Regions from separate parts of the Paenibacillus sp. HGF5 genome, predicted to be linked through region 1. Evidence: a T-box and tRNA genes for the amino acid it is inferred to sense, from the RefSeq annotation. Region 1 holds a T-box; the other holds one or more tRNA genes.
The links. A T-box is a leader RNA that pairs with one kind of tRNA and senses whether it is charged. The one in region 1 lies ahead of HMPREF9412_RS11095 (arginine--tRNA ligase), so its partner is inferred to be a tRNA-Arg.

Region 1 (6,853 bases):
TGGAGGCTGTGCGCTCTGGTGAGGCAGAAAGATTCCAAATCGCCAATAACGGTCATTTTCACTATGAGGAATTATTCTCTTACGCAAAAGAGCATGGGGAAGATCTGGAGAAGGCCGTTAGCGAGGGGTACCAAATTACGTTTAATACCCGCAACGGGTTGAAGATCTGGCTGGAGGAAGCCTTCCGCATCAGCTCGGAATCCGATTTCAGCGTGGGCGAGGGCATTATCGAAGGATTGAAGCTCCAGAAGGAGCAGTTGGCTCGCTTGAAGGAAGCGCTGGCTGTCAACTGGACCCTGCAGGAAGAGCCGGCGGCAGACGGCGTTCAGGTCAGATTGACCGTCAGAGGATTGCAATAAAATAAGAAAGCCACCGTACTTGATCAACATAATAGTACGGTGGCTTTTTTATAAGTCATGATCCGCTCATTCATCAGAGTGAATTTACATCCGGCTCGGAGTAGGCAAACCCAGCACCTCCAGCGCTTCGCCAAGGGTGTTCTTGAATAAGGAAGTGAGCCATACACGGAATTGGAGAACTTCCTCCTCCGCCTTCAGAATCGGGCATGCCGAGTAAAAATTGTTGAACAGGGAGCACAGCTCATAGGTGAAGTTGCAAATGGCACTAGGAGATAGATCCCGTCCGGCGGCATATAAGGTATCATGCCAGGTGCTAATATGCCGCAGCAGCGCATGTTCCGCTTTTTCCATGGCAGGGAACCGGGAAGGCACAGACGGCGTAACCTCGGCTTCTTGAGCTTTATTAAGCACGCTGAGTGCACGCGCGTAGGAATAGAGCAAATACACCCCCGTATTTCCCGATATTTCAGTGGCCTGCTTCAGATCGAACACCACCTCGGTTTGCAGTGCAAAGCGAAGCAGGTAGTAACGGATGGAGGCGGTTGCGATCGCATGGCTGGACAAACCGTTTTTATCGGACCGGGTGTCCTCGATGACCTTGGCTACTTGATGAATAAGCTCGGTGATTTTGATCCCGATTCCTTGACGTCCGGACATCGCATAGGATGCCTTACCGTCGGAAGTATCGATGCCGAGATCCGCTGCAGCGGAAGGGCTTAACGAGACGACGCCGTAACTGACATGGCGCAGCTTCTCAGCCTCTTGTTGGAAGCCCAGGCCTTCCAAAGCCTGCTTCACCATCGCCTGCGGGTACTGCTGCCTGTAATCAATGACGTTGATGACCATGTCCGCTTTGCCGTAAGTACGCTCCTCGGCGTGCGAGCTCGTCGTCCAAACCTCGTCGGTGAATTTTTTATATACAAAATCATTGGAAAGCACGCCGTATTTCCACAAGTGGTAGGCGATGTCTTTGGCGGTGTAAGTCAGGATGCCATTGGAGCGCACCAGCACTTTATCGATGCTGTGGTCCGACTCCGCCTCGTCTCCGGCTTCGGTTCCTGATTGCTTGAGTACCCAGCAGCCTGCAAGTTTACCCTCGGTTTCCTGATGGAACAGCGGGGTATTCTTCAACAGCTCGAACGCGGACGCCCAGAATCCCTCCTTAACAATGCTGCTCTCCCATACAAGCAGATCGTATTCAATGCCGAACTGCTTCATCTCCTCAAGATGCTCCTTAACGATTCGCTCGGCAACGAGCAGTCCAATCCAGGAAAGGTTCTGATTGCCCTCTTCCAATGCGTGCAGAACCTCGGTCCGATGCTCAACCAGCCCCGGCTCCCTTTCGTAGGCTTTATTGGTGCTTGAGTACACGTCCCAGCAGTAATCGCCGAACCGGGCATGCTCCTTCGTCAGGGGCGTGTGGAGCAAGCCGACCACCGTATCCGCCAGCTGATTGCCCAGGTCGTCGATATAATTATGCACCTCGACCTCGTAACCCAGCTTCCTCATTAATCTCACAAGTGTATCTCCGATACAGGAATTTCGAAGATGCCCGATATGGGCGGACTTATTCGGGTTGATGGACGTGTGCTCAATGACGATCTTTTCGTTAGCTGCCGGGGGGAGTTCAAAATGGTGGCTCGCCCAATACTCCCAATCGATGCGCAGATTCATAAAGCCCGGGGCGACAATCTCAGTCGAGCGGACGAGCTGTTTGTAGGATGCGTCCTGCTCGAGCTCGGCTTGGATCAGCTCGGCGATTTGCAGGGGAGCCTTGCGGAGCACCTTCGCAAGCTGCATCGCAACGTTGGTTGCGTAATCCCCATGTTCCATGCTGGCAGGCTGCTCGATCCGAATCGGAGTGGACTCCGGAAGTTTGGTGCCGTAAGCTTCGCAGACCTGGTTCACGGCTTGTTGAAGGCTCGAAATAATCTTTTGACTTAACACGGTAAATCCCCCTTTGAAAATATAAAAACGACTCAGAAAATCAAAAAAGCCCCCATCTCCTAAAGAGACGAGGACTTGTGCTCGCGGTACCACTCTTGTTGTTAAACCCCGCAAGGGTCTAACCACCTTCATACGATAACGGCGTAAGCCGGGGCTCCCTACAGCATGGTGCTTCGGAAGGCCATCTCCTGGGTCCGCTTCACGGCCGACTTTGTACCGGTTTCCACCCTCCCGGCTCGCTTGGACTAAAGTCAAGTGCAGTTACTCTCCCAATCAACGAAAATAATATTCTCAAGTTTTTTCATATTATAACCATTCTATTTAGAAAAGCAACCCCCAAATGGCTAAATCTTTTCTGCAAATACTCGCAGGCGCCGGTAATCCGCGTAGAAAGCATCCTCTTGCCATAGCGTCGATTGAGCAGCTTGGCTGATGCGAGCGATCGCTTCGTCCTTCGCTTCAGGCGAGAATCCGGCAAAAAAGCAATCGCCAAAATGCAGCAGCCAAAACTTTATGCCGTTCTTGCCTTCGGACAATCGTGTGGGACGGTCGAAATGATGGGCGAGATGCACGCGGAACCCTTGGGCTTCTAGCAGGCTGGCATACTGGCCAAGACTAGGAAAATACCACGGATTCCGGCTGTCCGCATCGATTCCATAATGATCGACGAACACGGTTTTCAAGGCTTGGTAGATGCCGTCTATATTCCCTTTGCCTCCGAACTCGGCAACGAATCGGCCGCCGGGTTTAAGGGCTCCATGTACGGAGCGTACCACGCCTTCAGCATCCTTCATCCAGTGCAGGGCCGCGTTTGAGAAGACGGCGTCGTATGGCGTTTCGGTTTCGAAGTTCTCGCCATCCCCGGCTAGAAACGGAAGTCCAGGATATTTGCTTTTGGCCCGCTCAATCATCTCGCTGGAATAATCCATGCCGGTGACATGAGCGCCGGATTTGGAAATTTCATGAGTCAAGTCGCCGGTTCCGCAGCCCAGATCGAGAATCCGTTCTCCGGGTTGAGGCGCCAGCAGCTCTGCCGCTCCTTTTCCATAAGCAGATACAAACGATAGCTGTCGATCGTAATCGTAAGGCTTCCATACTTGCTCTGACATAACAACACCCCTCCACGCATGATTTATCCTCATTGTGACATGATTGTCTTATAATTAGAAATATATAAATTCGATAACATTGATAGGTTTTAACAATAAATGAATAAACAAAAAGCCGCTGTGTCAGCGGTTTTATGCAGGGGACTATTTAACGGCAACAAGAAGCGCGCCAACGGCAATGAGTGCAACGCCGGCTGCGTTAATCCAGGAGATCTTCTCACCCAGAAACACAAAGGCCAGAATCACGGCAATGACCACGCTCAGTTTATCGATAGGACCTACCTGCGATACTTTGCCGTATTTTAACGCCAGAAAATAAAACAGCCAGGACAAAGCGCCCGCGATGCCGCTGAGCACAATAAAGCTGAGTGCCTTTTTTTGAACCAGAATTTCTCCGAGCTCCGAGAATTTCCCCTGAACCCCTACGACCCCTAGCAGAAACAGGGCCATAATGACGGAGCGAATGGCCGTTGCCGAATTGGCATCGATGTTTTGCAGGCCTATTTTTCCGAAAATGGCCACAAGTGCCGCCGTGACTGCCGACAGCAATGCGTATACAAGCCATAATGGCATGCGTACCTCTCCTTTTTGACAAGATAAAGTCTCTGATTAATGTACCGGATTCCTTTATAATAGTATAGAGCAATTTGAAGGATCTCATGAGTGTTCAAAGGATTGAACGACTTGGAAAGGGTTGGATGAAAAATGACACATCATATCGCGGCTTATACGGAAACTTACCATGATCAGCTGGTGGAATTATGGCTTCGTGCCGTATCTCAAACGCACGATTTTCTGACGGAGGAAGATATCCGGTTCTATTATGGCATGATGCAAAGCGGGGCACTGAGGTCCGTGGAGATCTGGATATGCTTGAATACGGAACAGCAAGCGATTGGATTTATCGGACTGGACGGCTCCAAAATCGAGATGCTGTTTGTGGATCCCCTGCACCACGGCCAAGGGACGGGAACAAAATTGATCCGGCATGCCGAACGGCTGAAGGGGCGTGGACTTCAAGTGGATGTGAATGAACAGAACCCCAAGGCCCACGCTTTTTATAAAAAATACGGATTCGTGCAGATCGGCCGTTCGGAGCTGGATGGTTCCGGAAAGCCGTTTCCGCTACTTCATATGCAGCTGCGGTAATGTCATGGATCGGCACAGCTGAGTCCACGATAATCGCGAGTATAGTATTTTCGAAACGCAGCCTTTCTTTGGTCAAAGAACATCGATAGACAGTATATTTTAAGCTATCCAATGAAAAAGGGAGTGCAGCTAAACTGGAGGAGTCAATGAAGTTTTTTCCGAGCAACCTGTCGTTTCGCTATCCTTGGCGCTCCTATCAGAAGCGCGTGCTTCACGGGCTTGACCATCATCTGAAGAATCGCCAACTGCATCTGGTGGCGCCGCCGGGTTCGGGGAAGACCGTTCTTGGACTGGAGGTCATGCTTCGGATAAATCGGCCGACGATTATATTGGCTCCCACCATCACCATTAAACAGCAATGGGCAAGCCGTCTTGTGGAGCTGTTTCTTGACGAAGATGTCCAGCCGGAGTGGGTCTCGACCTCGCTCAAGCGACCGGCATTGGTAACGATTACGACCTATCAAGCCCTCCACAGCCTGATTAGTGCAGCAGGGCAGCCGACTTCTGCGAAGAAGGTCACCGCGGGGATGGTGCAAGCGGACCAAACCGGTGATGAGAATCAGGAGTTTTCGGATACGGGCATGGAAGACGCTGAGGCTGAACCGGCCGGGAGGGACGGTGTCCGCGAGGATGATATCACGGACGGTACCGAGGCTCAAGAAGCTCTGGAATTGTTGAAGCGGCAGGGATATCATACACTCATTTTTGACGAGGCGCATCATCTTCGAATGTCTTGGTGGCAAAGCGCCATGCAGCTGTGCGAGATGCTGGACGAGCCGACCAAGATCGCGCTTACGGCCACTCCGCCATACGATGTCAATCCGAGGGAGTGGCAGCGGTATATCGAGCTTTGCGGCCCTATCGACGAGGAGATCAGCGTGCCCGAGCTGGTTCGCCATGGGGAGTTGTGTCCCCATCAGGATTATATCAGCCTGACAAGGCCAACTCATGAAGAGGCCGCTAAGCTGCGGGAATTTCGAATGCAGGCACAACAGGTCAAAGACGAGTTGGTCCGAGATGAGTTTTTGGCGGAGTTGATCGTCCATCACCCCTGGATAACACGGTCCGAAGCGTATATGGAGGACATTTTGTCTTCCCCGGGGTATTACTCCAGCATGGTGCTCTATCTGCGAGCTGCCAATCGCCCGATCTGGAAGGAGGGGGTGAAGCTGCTCGGCATGAAAGAGAAGGAAACGCCCGACTTTACGGAGGAGTGGCTGGAGGAGCTCCTTGGCGGCATGCTGTATAAAGATGCCCATATTGATCGCGAGCTGCCGGAGTTAAAGGCGTTGCAGAAGAGGCTCAGCCGGTTGGGGATGATTGAACGGCGGAAGGTGTATATGAGATCGACGCCTGCGATTGATAAAATGCTGGTCCAGAGCGTTTCGAAACTGCACAGCATTGGCCGCATTCTTGAATTCGAGCGCTCCATGCTGGGGGAGAGCATGCGGATGGTGATCTTGACCGATTATATCCGCAAGGAGGACCTGCCGAAGGATGCGGACGACGAGAAACCGCTGCATCGGCTCGGAGTTGTCCCGATTTTTGAGCTGATCCGCAGGCAGCTAGCGGAGAAAAGCGGCTCCCGGGGCGAGCACGAGCTGCCCATCGGCATTCTGACAGGCTCCTTTGTGGTGCTCCCGGTGACGGCTATGCCCCTGGCTATAGCTTGCGCCGAACGCCGGGGCCTCCGCTTGTCGGAACGCCCCCTTGCCCACGACAGCCGCTATGTAACGATAGATGTTCGAGATGCAAATCGCTCGGCTATCGTCGCCATGATAACGGAGGTGTTTTCAGAGGGGGGCATTCAAGTGCTGATCGGTACGGCGGCTCTTCTGGGCGAGGGATGGGATGCTCCCGTGATCAATTCCTTGATCATGGCATCGTATGTAGGCTCGTTCATGCTGTCCAATCAGATGCGGGGACGGGCGATCCGGGCCCAACGCGGGAACCCGGATAAGACCGGAGCGATCTGGCATCTGGCATGCGTCGATACTTCCCTAATCAATGGGGGCGAGGATTTGAGCTCGCTTGCGCGCAGATTTCGATCTCTCGTCGGTCTATCGATCTCGCATCAAACCATAGAGTCGGGCATGGAGCGCATGGGCCTTGATCTTCGGAAAAACCCAACCGCAGAAAGCATCAACGCCTATAACCGCGACACATGCGAGCGGGCGAGGCAGCGGCATCTTTTGAAGGAGCGATGGAATTCGGCGATTGCCCTTCACAGCTCCATGACGGAGGAACTGACGGTGGATCGGGAGCGTATTCCTAAGCCTTTGATTTTCT
Region 2 (6,853 bases), on a different contig from region 1:
CTTTCTCCATCAACAATCCCGATACGGCCGGAAGATGATGAGCAATACCCTCTGTCGAAGCGTGCGCACGGTGAGCAGCACCAAACGCGTCGTTCACGAACAGATCGGCCAGCTCAGCGAATTGCTTCGTAAGTTCCGGATCATTCTTCTCTTCGCCAGGGTAAAAACGAACATTTTCAAGTACGAGCACATCGCCGTTTTGCAGCTTCTCGACTTGAGCTTTAACGGCTTCTCCTACCGCTTCATCCGCTTTGGCTACCGGTTTGCCGAGCAGTTCCGACAGACGCTGACTTGCCGGAGTCAGGCGCAAAGATTCAACGACCTCTCCTTTGGGACGACCCATGTGGCTGGCCAGGATGACTTTTGCTCCTTGCTCCACCAGATACTTAATCGTCGGCAAAGTCTCGCGAATACGAGTGTCGTCTGTAATTTTACCATCTTCGAGCGGTACATTGAAATCGACGCGGACAAACACCCGTTTGCCGCTTACTTCTACATCACGTACACTTTTCTTGTTCATCTCCACGTTCCTCCTAAGAAAACTATTCTCCTCACCGACAGCATGCAGTTGCTCTCGTATCTCTCTCTATCGTCTAACCAGCGCCCGGATTCTTATCTATTCTTCCCAGTGCTCTGGCATGAAAACAAGGAAAAACCATGAACCAAAGAGGAGACCCGTGAACGGAACTCCTCTTCGATTGAATGGCTAGATCAATTACAGACCTTTGCTTGCGATGTAAGCAGCGAGGTCAACGACACGGTTGGAGTAGCCCCACTCGTTGTCATACCAAGAAACAACTTTCACCATGTTGTCGCCAACTACCATAGTGGAGAGCGAATCGATAGTGGAAGAAGCTGGATCGCCATTGTAGTCGCTGGATACAAGCGGCTCTTCGGAGTAGTTCAAGATGCCTTTCAGCGGGCCTTCAGCAGCTGCTTTCAGAGCTCCGTTTACATCTTCAAGGGTTACGTTTTGGGACAGCTCAACTACGAGGTCCGTTACGGAAACGTTCTTCGTAGGTACACGCATTGCCATACCGTTCAATTTGCCTTTCAATTGTGGCAGAACGAGGCTAACCGCTTTAGCAGCACCTGTTGTGGATGGAATGATGTTTTCAGCAGCTGCACGAGCACGACGCAGGTCTTTGTGCGGAAGATCAAGCACTTGCTGGTCATTCGTGTAGGAGTGAACCGTAGTCATCATGCCTTTAACGATACCGAACTTCTCGTCAAGAACTTTAGCAAAAGGAGCCAAGCAGTTTGTTGTACAAGAAGCGTTGGAGATTACAGTATGGTTAGCTGCATCGTATTTGTCTTCGTTAACGCCCATAACGATGGTGATATCTTCGTCAGTAGCTGGAGCGGAGATGATAACTTTCTTAGCGCCGCCTTTCAAGTGAGCGGAAGCTTTGTCTTTCGCTGTGAAAATACCAGTGGATTCTACAACGATTTCAACGCCGTACTCAGCCCAAGGCAATGCTTCAGGGTTACGCTCAGCGAATACTTTCACTTCGCGGCCGTTTACAACGAGTGCGCCTTCTTTAGCTTCAACAGTTGCATTCAGTCTGCCATGAGTCGTGTCATATTTCAAAAGGTGTGCCAGCGTTTTTACGTCCGTCAAATCGTTGATTGCTACGATTTCAACTTCGCTGTTGTTCAGCGCAGCGCGGAATACGTTACGTCCAATACGTCCAAAACCGTTAATACCTACTTTAACCATGAGTAGTTCCCTCCATATTTGTAAAATTTATATATTCAAGATTGGCCGTTAAGCCAATCAAGACAACAATAATGAAAAATCAGTTGTACGCCCGCGGACTCAGATGCCGGCGTCAATTTCCTTCTCGACTTCCAATGCCGCGGCTTCATCCGTAACGAGAATGTCCTCGTGCCCGAATTTCAGCACCGCGTGGATCGCTTTGCCCTTGCCTTGCCCTCCGGCAATGCCGATGATGGTCTCCGTCCGCATAATATCCTCAAGCCGGAGTCCAAGGGTAAGCATTTTGTGGACAACTTCGCCATCTTCGCTGAAATAATAGCCGAAGGATTCCGCGATCGCGCCATCTGCCTGCAAGTTCCGGATAGAGCCTTCATCCAGCTTGCGCCGTCTGGCCATCTCCATGGCATCTCCGATGCCGTGAATAATGACGCGGCTGCGCCTGATCACATCCACGATCTCCTGGATGTGCTGATCCTGAACCAACGATTGATAAGCATCCTCGCTGAGCAGATCCGGTACATGAAGCAATCGGTACTCAGCCCCAACGCGCTTAGCCATTTTGGAAGCAATGGTGTTCGCTTGAATCTCCATGCTCTCCCCGAGGCCGCCTCGGGCCGGCACAAACCAAGTGCTTGTCAACGGTTCTCCGCCAGGCAAAGAGGACATCTGCTCTGCCACTTCGGCGAGCGTGGAGCCGCCTGTAACAGCAATCGTATCTCCATCCTGGACAAAGTTAAGCAGCGTTCTTGCTCCGGCCCGGCCAAGCTCACGTTTGACTTCCGGAGATGACTCGCTGTCACCGGGAATAATGACCACTTTACGAAGCCCGTAAGCCTGACGAATCTTCTCTTCCAGTTCAACCAGTCCGAACAACTCATTCATGACCGGTTCCAACTCCTCCAGCAAGCATATCCCTGAGCCGCTGATCCGCATGCCGAGCGTTTCAATCTCGATCAGCCCTTGCGCTTTCAGAAGATCAGTCTCTGCTCTGAGAACACGCTCGGTCATCGATAGCGATGAAGCCAGTGTTCTTCGGCCAACAATTCCGGACAACTTGATCTGATGAAGGATGGTATACCTTCGTTTAAGAGTGTCCATCAGATCCGGCAGAAGTTGCTCTTGTATTTCTAATAGGTTACGCATGCATTCCACTCCTGCAAACTTCGTCTCGGCTCTCCTTACCTGGTCGTAAAATGTCCCAGTTAAACTTTTTAAGTCCCACCCTTATTCTAACCAATAATCATGCCGGTTGCAAGTGTCCGAAAGTATATTTCTCTACCCCAGGCATTCTTATACATTATGGCCAACTACCGGCTCGTCTATATAATAGGAACAAAGTTTTGTCCGCTATTGTATTTTTCAAATAGATGCGGTATAATCAACTTCGTTGCTGATTTTTGTGCGCCCGTGGTCCAATGGATATGACGTAGGCCTCCGGAGCCTGAGATCGAGGTTCGATTCCTCGCGGGCGCGCCATTATAACATTTATTCTCTATACTGATTACCCTAAAGTGCCCATAACGGCTCTTTTTTTTACTCAATAGTTTGACTTTCTTTGACTTTTTGATTTAAATTGTTTATCATGTGGGTAATACGGTAACAGTATTTATATGAGGTACTTAAGAGGAGGTTTTCCACGTGAGTTTTATACCTATGGTCGTTGAACAAAGCAACCGCGGTGAGCGGGCGTACGACATCTATTCCAGATTGCTGAAAGACCGCATTATCTTCCTCGGCTCCGACGTAAATGACGTGGTCGCCAATTCCATCATTGCCCAAATGCTGTTCTTGTCGGCTGAGGATCCCGAGAAGGATATTCATCTTTACATCAACAGCCCTGGCGGTTCCATTACCGCAGGTATGGCGATATTCGATACGATGCAGTTCATCAAACCGGACGTCTCGACGATCTGTGTCGGCATGGCTGCTTCCATGGGCGCATTCCTGCTCAACGCAGGCGCCAAAGGCAAACGCTACGGTCTGCCTAACAGCGAGATCATGATTCACCAGCCGCTCGGCGGCGCACAAGGTCAAGCCACGGATATTGAAATCCGTGCCCGCCGCATTCTGAAAATGCGCGACAAGCTGAACCGCATCCTGTCCGAACGCACCGGCCAACCGCTGGAGCGCATCGAGAAGGATACTGATCGCGACTACTTCATGACGGCTGACGAAGCCAAAGAGTATGGCCTGATCGATCAAGTACTGGAAAACACACCACCGCAAGGCTTATAAAAGAAATGAAGTAAAGGGCAGGCGCCGTTATCCGGTGCCTGTCCTTTCTTATTCTCTGAATCATTGAAAACTTCGAGTACTAAATAGTGAGAGTATCCCCTCCGGTCGCTGTTGAAATCGGGAAACTTGAATGAATGGACAGGGAGGTTTCCCGATGTCAAAGGCGAACGCGTTGCTCCTCCAAGGATATTCTCACTGGAGGGGACAACTTTTTCAATAAAACCTAAAGCGGTAAGACTCCCCTCCTAAAAGGCCTGCCTTAACTTGAGGGGAGGGAAAATAAAAGAGTACCACCCTCACTGCTTTCATGTAGGATTTCACCGAACGGCTTGCTTGCCACGGACTACGAACCATTCGTGTACAGGGAGCAGAAACAGTGTGCAAGATGTACAAGACAGGCATGTTGTCATCGAGGCAAGCCTCTCGATAACGCGAAAATCCCCTGACCGCAGGAAGCAGGAGTATACACTCCACGCTCACGTGATCAGGGGACTTTTCACAACTGGTTCCGGCACAGTGTTACATCAGGACAGCATCATGTATCTAGTGAAACTTATTAATTAATAAATGATTGCAAGTTACACAAATCGTTATCGTAACTCTTACTTCCACTCTTTCAGCTTCAGCTCAAACTCAGGAAATCCATAGGCATAGGCGGTGTACTCATAAAGCTGGAAGTACAGCACCGCCGCGTTATCCTTCACGTAGAAGTCGGCATCGGCAGGCACTCCCTCAAAACCGCCGAGGTAACCTCCCTCTTTCTTCATCTTGCTCAGCACAAGGTTGTTCAGCTTCTGCTTGTTCTTGCCCTGCATGTTGATGAAATCCCCCAGCTTCATTTGCTTGCCGTCCTTCAAGGAGAACGTGAAGCTTTTACGGAAGGTCATGCCATGGGCACCGCCGGTGTACGAATAATCATACGCCGTAATGCTCAGGATGTCGTTCTGGTTGTAATGGACCACGAAGTCACCGCTGAATTCGTAAGGGAAACTGGATTCCGACGGCGGGAATTCCTCGGCGTTTCCTTCCGCACCGGTGATTACGCCGGACGCATTTTCTTTCAACACTTTGTTGATTTCGGCTTGGACCTCTGCATTATCGAGTCCGCTGATTACAGGATAATTCACAACAGCGTCTACGCCCTGAATATTCTTCTTGAGCGCAACCGATTTAATGGTAATGTCATTCAGCTTCTTCTGTGTCATGCTCAGTGTTTTCAAGGAAGGATTCCACTGTCCCTGAATGCCCATGTATTCGCTGATCGTTTTGAACGGCAGATACAGACGTCCATTGATGATCTGTCCGCCAGGCTCGCCGGCATACGAACCGTTCACCAGAATGCCGATTTCGCTTGCAGCATACACGGCGGCGCTCAGCTTGTTATAGCCATTACCCAGTGTATACGTACGGTTTTTGGAATCATATTTAAGAGGCATCCCCAGACCATCCCGCAAAGCGGTCGCTGGCACATAAGTTACCCCATGCAGCACTAGACCTTTTTGTGACAAGGTTTTGCCGTTCCATTTCAGTACAACTTCATTCTTCGACGTTTTTTGGCTGGCGGAAACGGGTGCCTTAGCGGCGCTTGCATCGATGACCTGTCCGCTCAAACCAAGACTACCAAGCAGGACACTAGTTGCAATTAATGATGCACATACACGAAATTTAGGATTCATATCAGAATTCCACCTTTGTTAAATTAAGTTTCCGTTAGTTGTTAATCTATTACCCTTAATCATTATAAGGAAAGCTTTCAATGTATTGGTAACAAAGTGAATGACAATTTTGACTCCATGCCATAGGACCTATACATTCTCATGATTCTTTCCGGACGAACGCCGCTGCGCTAAGAAACACACCGAACAAGAGAGCACTTGAACCCGCAAGCAGCAATAGTTCACTGCCTTGGACAACGTAAGCAAGAAGAATCAAGCCGATGCCAACGAGTGCACTGTGAATGCTCGTCAGCAGCAGATGCAGCGCGCTTTTCCTGAAAAAATTCAGAAATAAAACAGCCGCGATTCCTGCAACAATCAAAGCAATAAACCCCATGCTCGTCAGATCACTCAAGCTGCCTCTTCCTTTCCGGGATACCCCATTTATAAAAAACGGGTCTAAACGGTATACACCCTCCTTATATATAACAACGAAAAGGATCCTGAAGTTGTGGTGGAATTCCTGAAAATCGGCCAATTCTTCCCACTTCGGGACTAATGTCTCATTCTGCTCTGCAAAAAAAAGAGCCCATCCCCTTAGGGGACAGGCTTCCTTTATTACAAAAATATGAAGAACCGAAGCTTATACTAACGACCGCTCTTCAGTTCGGTCCATAAACGATCATAGACGGAGAGCGAGTCACCGACATTATCAAGCCACTCGGTACGTCCCAGCTCCTCTTCCGTCAGGTTGATCATCGTATTGGCGCGGTATTCCTCGCTATGGAATTCCATCGCTTTGGTGTTCGGATTGCTGTATCCGATAAATTCATAGTTTTTGGCGCTGACTTCAGGCTCCATCATGAAGTTGATGAATTTCTCGGCCAGCTCCTTATTCTTCGCACCTTTAGGAATCGCGTAGTTGTCCGAGAATATGGTCGCTCCTTCTTCAGGCACCACGTACGCCACATCCGGATTCTCCGCCGCGATGAACGCCGCGTCTCCGGACCAAACCGTGGCAATCCAGCCTTCTTCCTGAATCATCTTCTGCTTGATATTGTCCGTATCAAACGCAAGGACATTCGGCAGCAGTGTCTTCAGCTCATCGGATGCAGCCGTGATTTCGGCCTCATCCGTGCTGCTGTTGGATTTCCCTTGCTTTTTCAGCGCCATGCCGATCATTTCCCGGTTGTCGTCCAGAAGCAGGACTTTGCCCTTGTATTCCGGATTCCAGAGGTCTTCC

Region 2: it has a tRNA-Arg gene. The T-box ahead of HMPREF9412_RS11095 (arginine--tRNA ligase) is inferred to sense a tRNA for this amino acid. The anticodon was not compared.

Annotation. Positions count from the first base shown of each region.
Region 1 covers NZ_AEXS01000067.1:1,092-7,944, reverse strand. Annotated here, with positions in the region: gene HMPREF9412_RS11100 (hypothetical protein) at 1-359, shown strand, start outside; gene HMPREF9412_RS11095 (arginine--tRNA ligase) at 444-2,306, opposite strand; T-box leader at 2,367-2,592, opposite strand; gene HMPREF9412_RS11090 (class I SAM-dependent methyltransferase) at 2,651-3,415, opposite strand; gene HMPREF9412_RS11085 (EamA family transporter) at 3,560-3,988, opposite strand; gene HMPREF9412_RS11080 (GNAT family N-acetyltransferase) at 4,121-4,564, shown strand; gene HMPREF9412_RS11075 (DEAD/DEAH box helicase family protein) at 4,711-6,853, shown strand, end outside.
Region 2 covers NZ_AEXS01000131.1:14,376-21,228, forward strand. Annotated here, with positions in the region: gene HMPREF9412_RS20425 (phosphoglycerate kinase) at 1-520, opposite strand, end outside; gene gap (type I glyceraldehyde-3-phosphate dehydrogenase) at 716-1,720, opposite strand; gene HMPREF9412_RS20435 (sugar-binding transcriptional regulator) at 1,820-2,863, opposite strand; tRNA gene HMPREF9412_RS20440 (tRNA-Arg) at 3,122-3,196, shown strand; gene clpP (ATP-dependent Clp endopeptidase proteolytic subunit ClpP) at 3,359-3,955, shown strand; gene HMPREF9412_RS20450 (PdaC/SigV domain-containing protein) at 4,558-5,631, opposite strand; gene HMPREF9412_RS20455 (hypothetical protein) at 5,771-6,025, opposite strand; gene HMPREF9412_RS20460 (ABC transporter substrate-binding protein) at 6,259-6,853, opposite strand, start outside.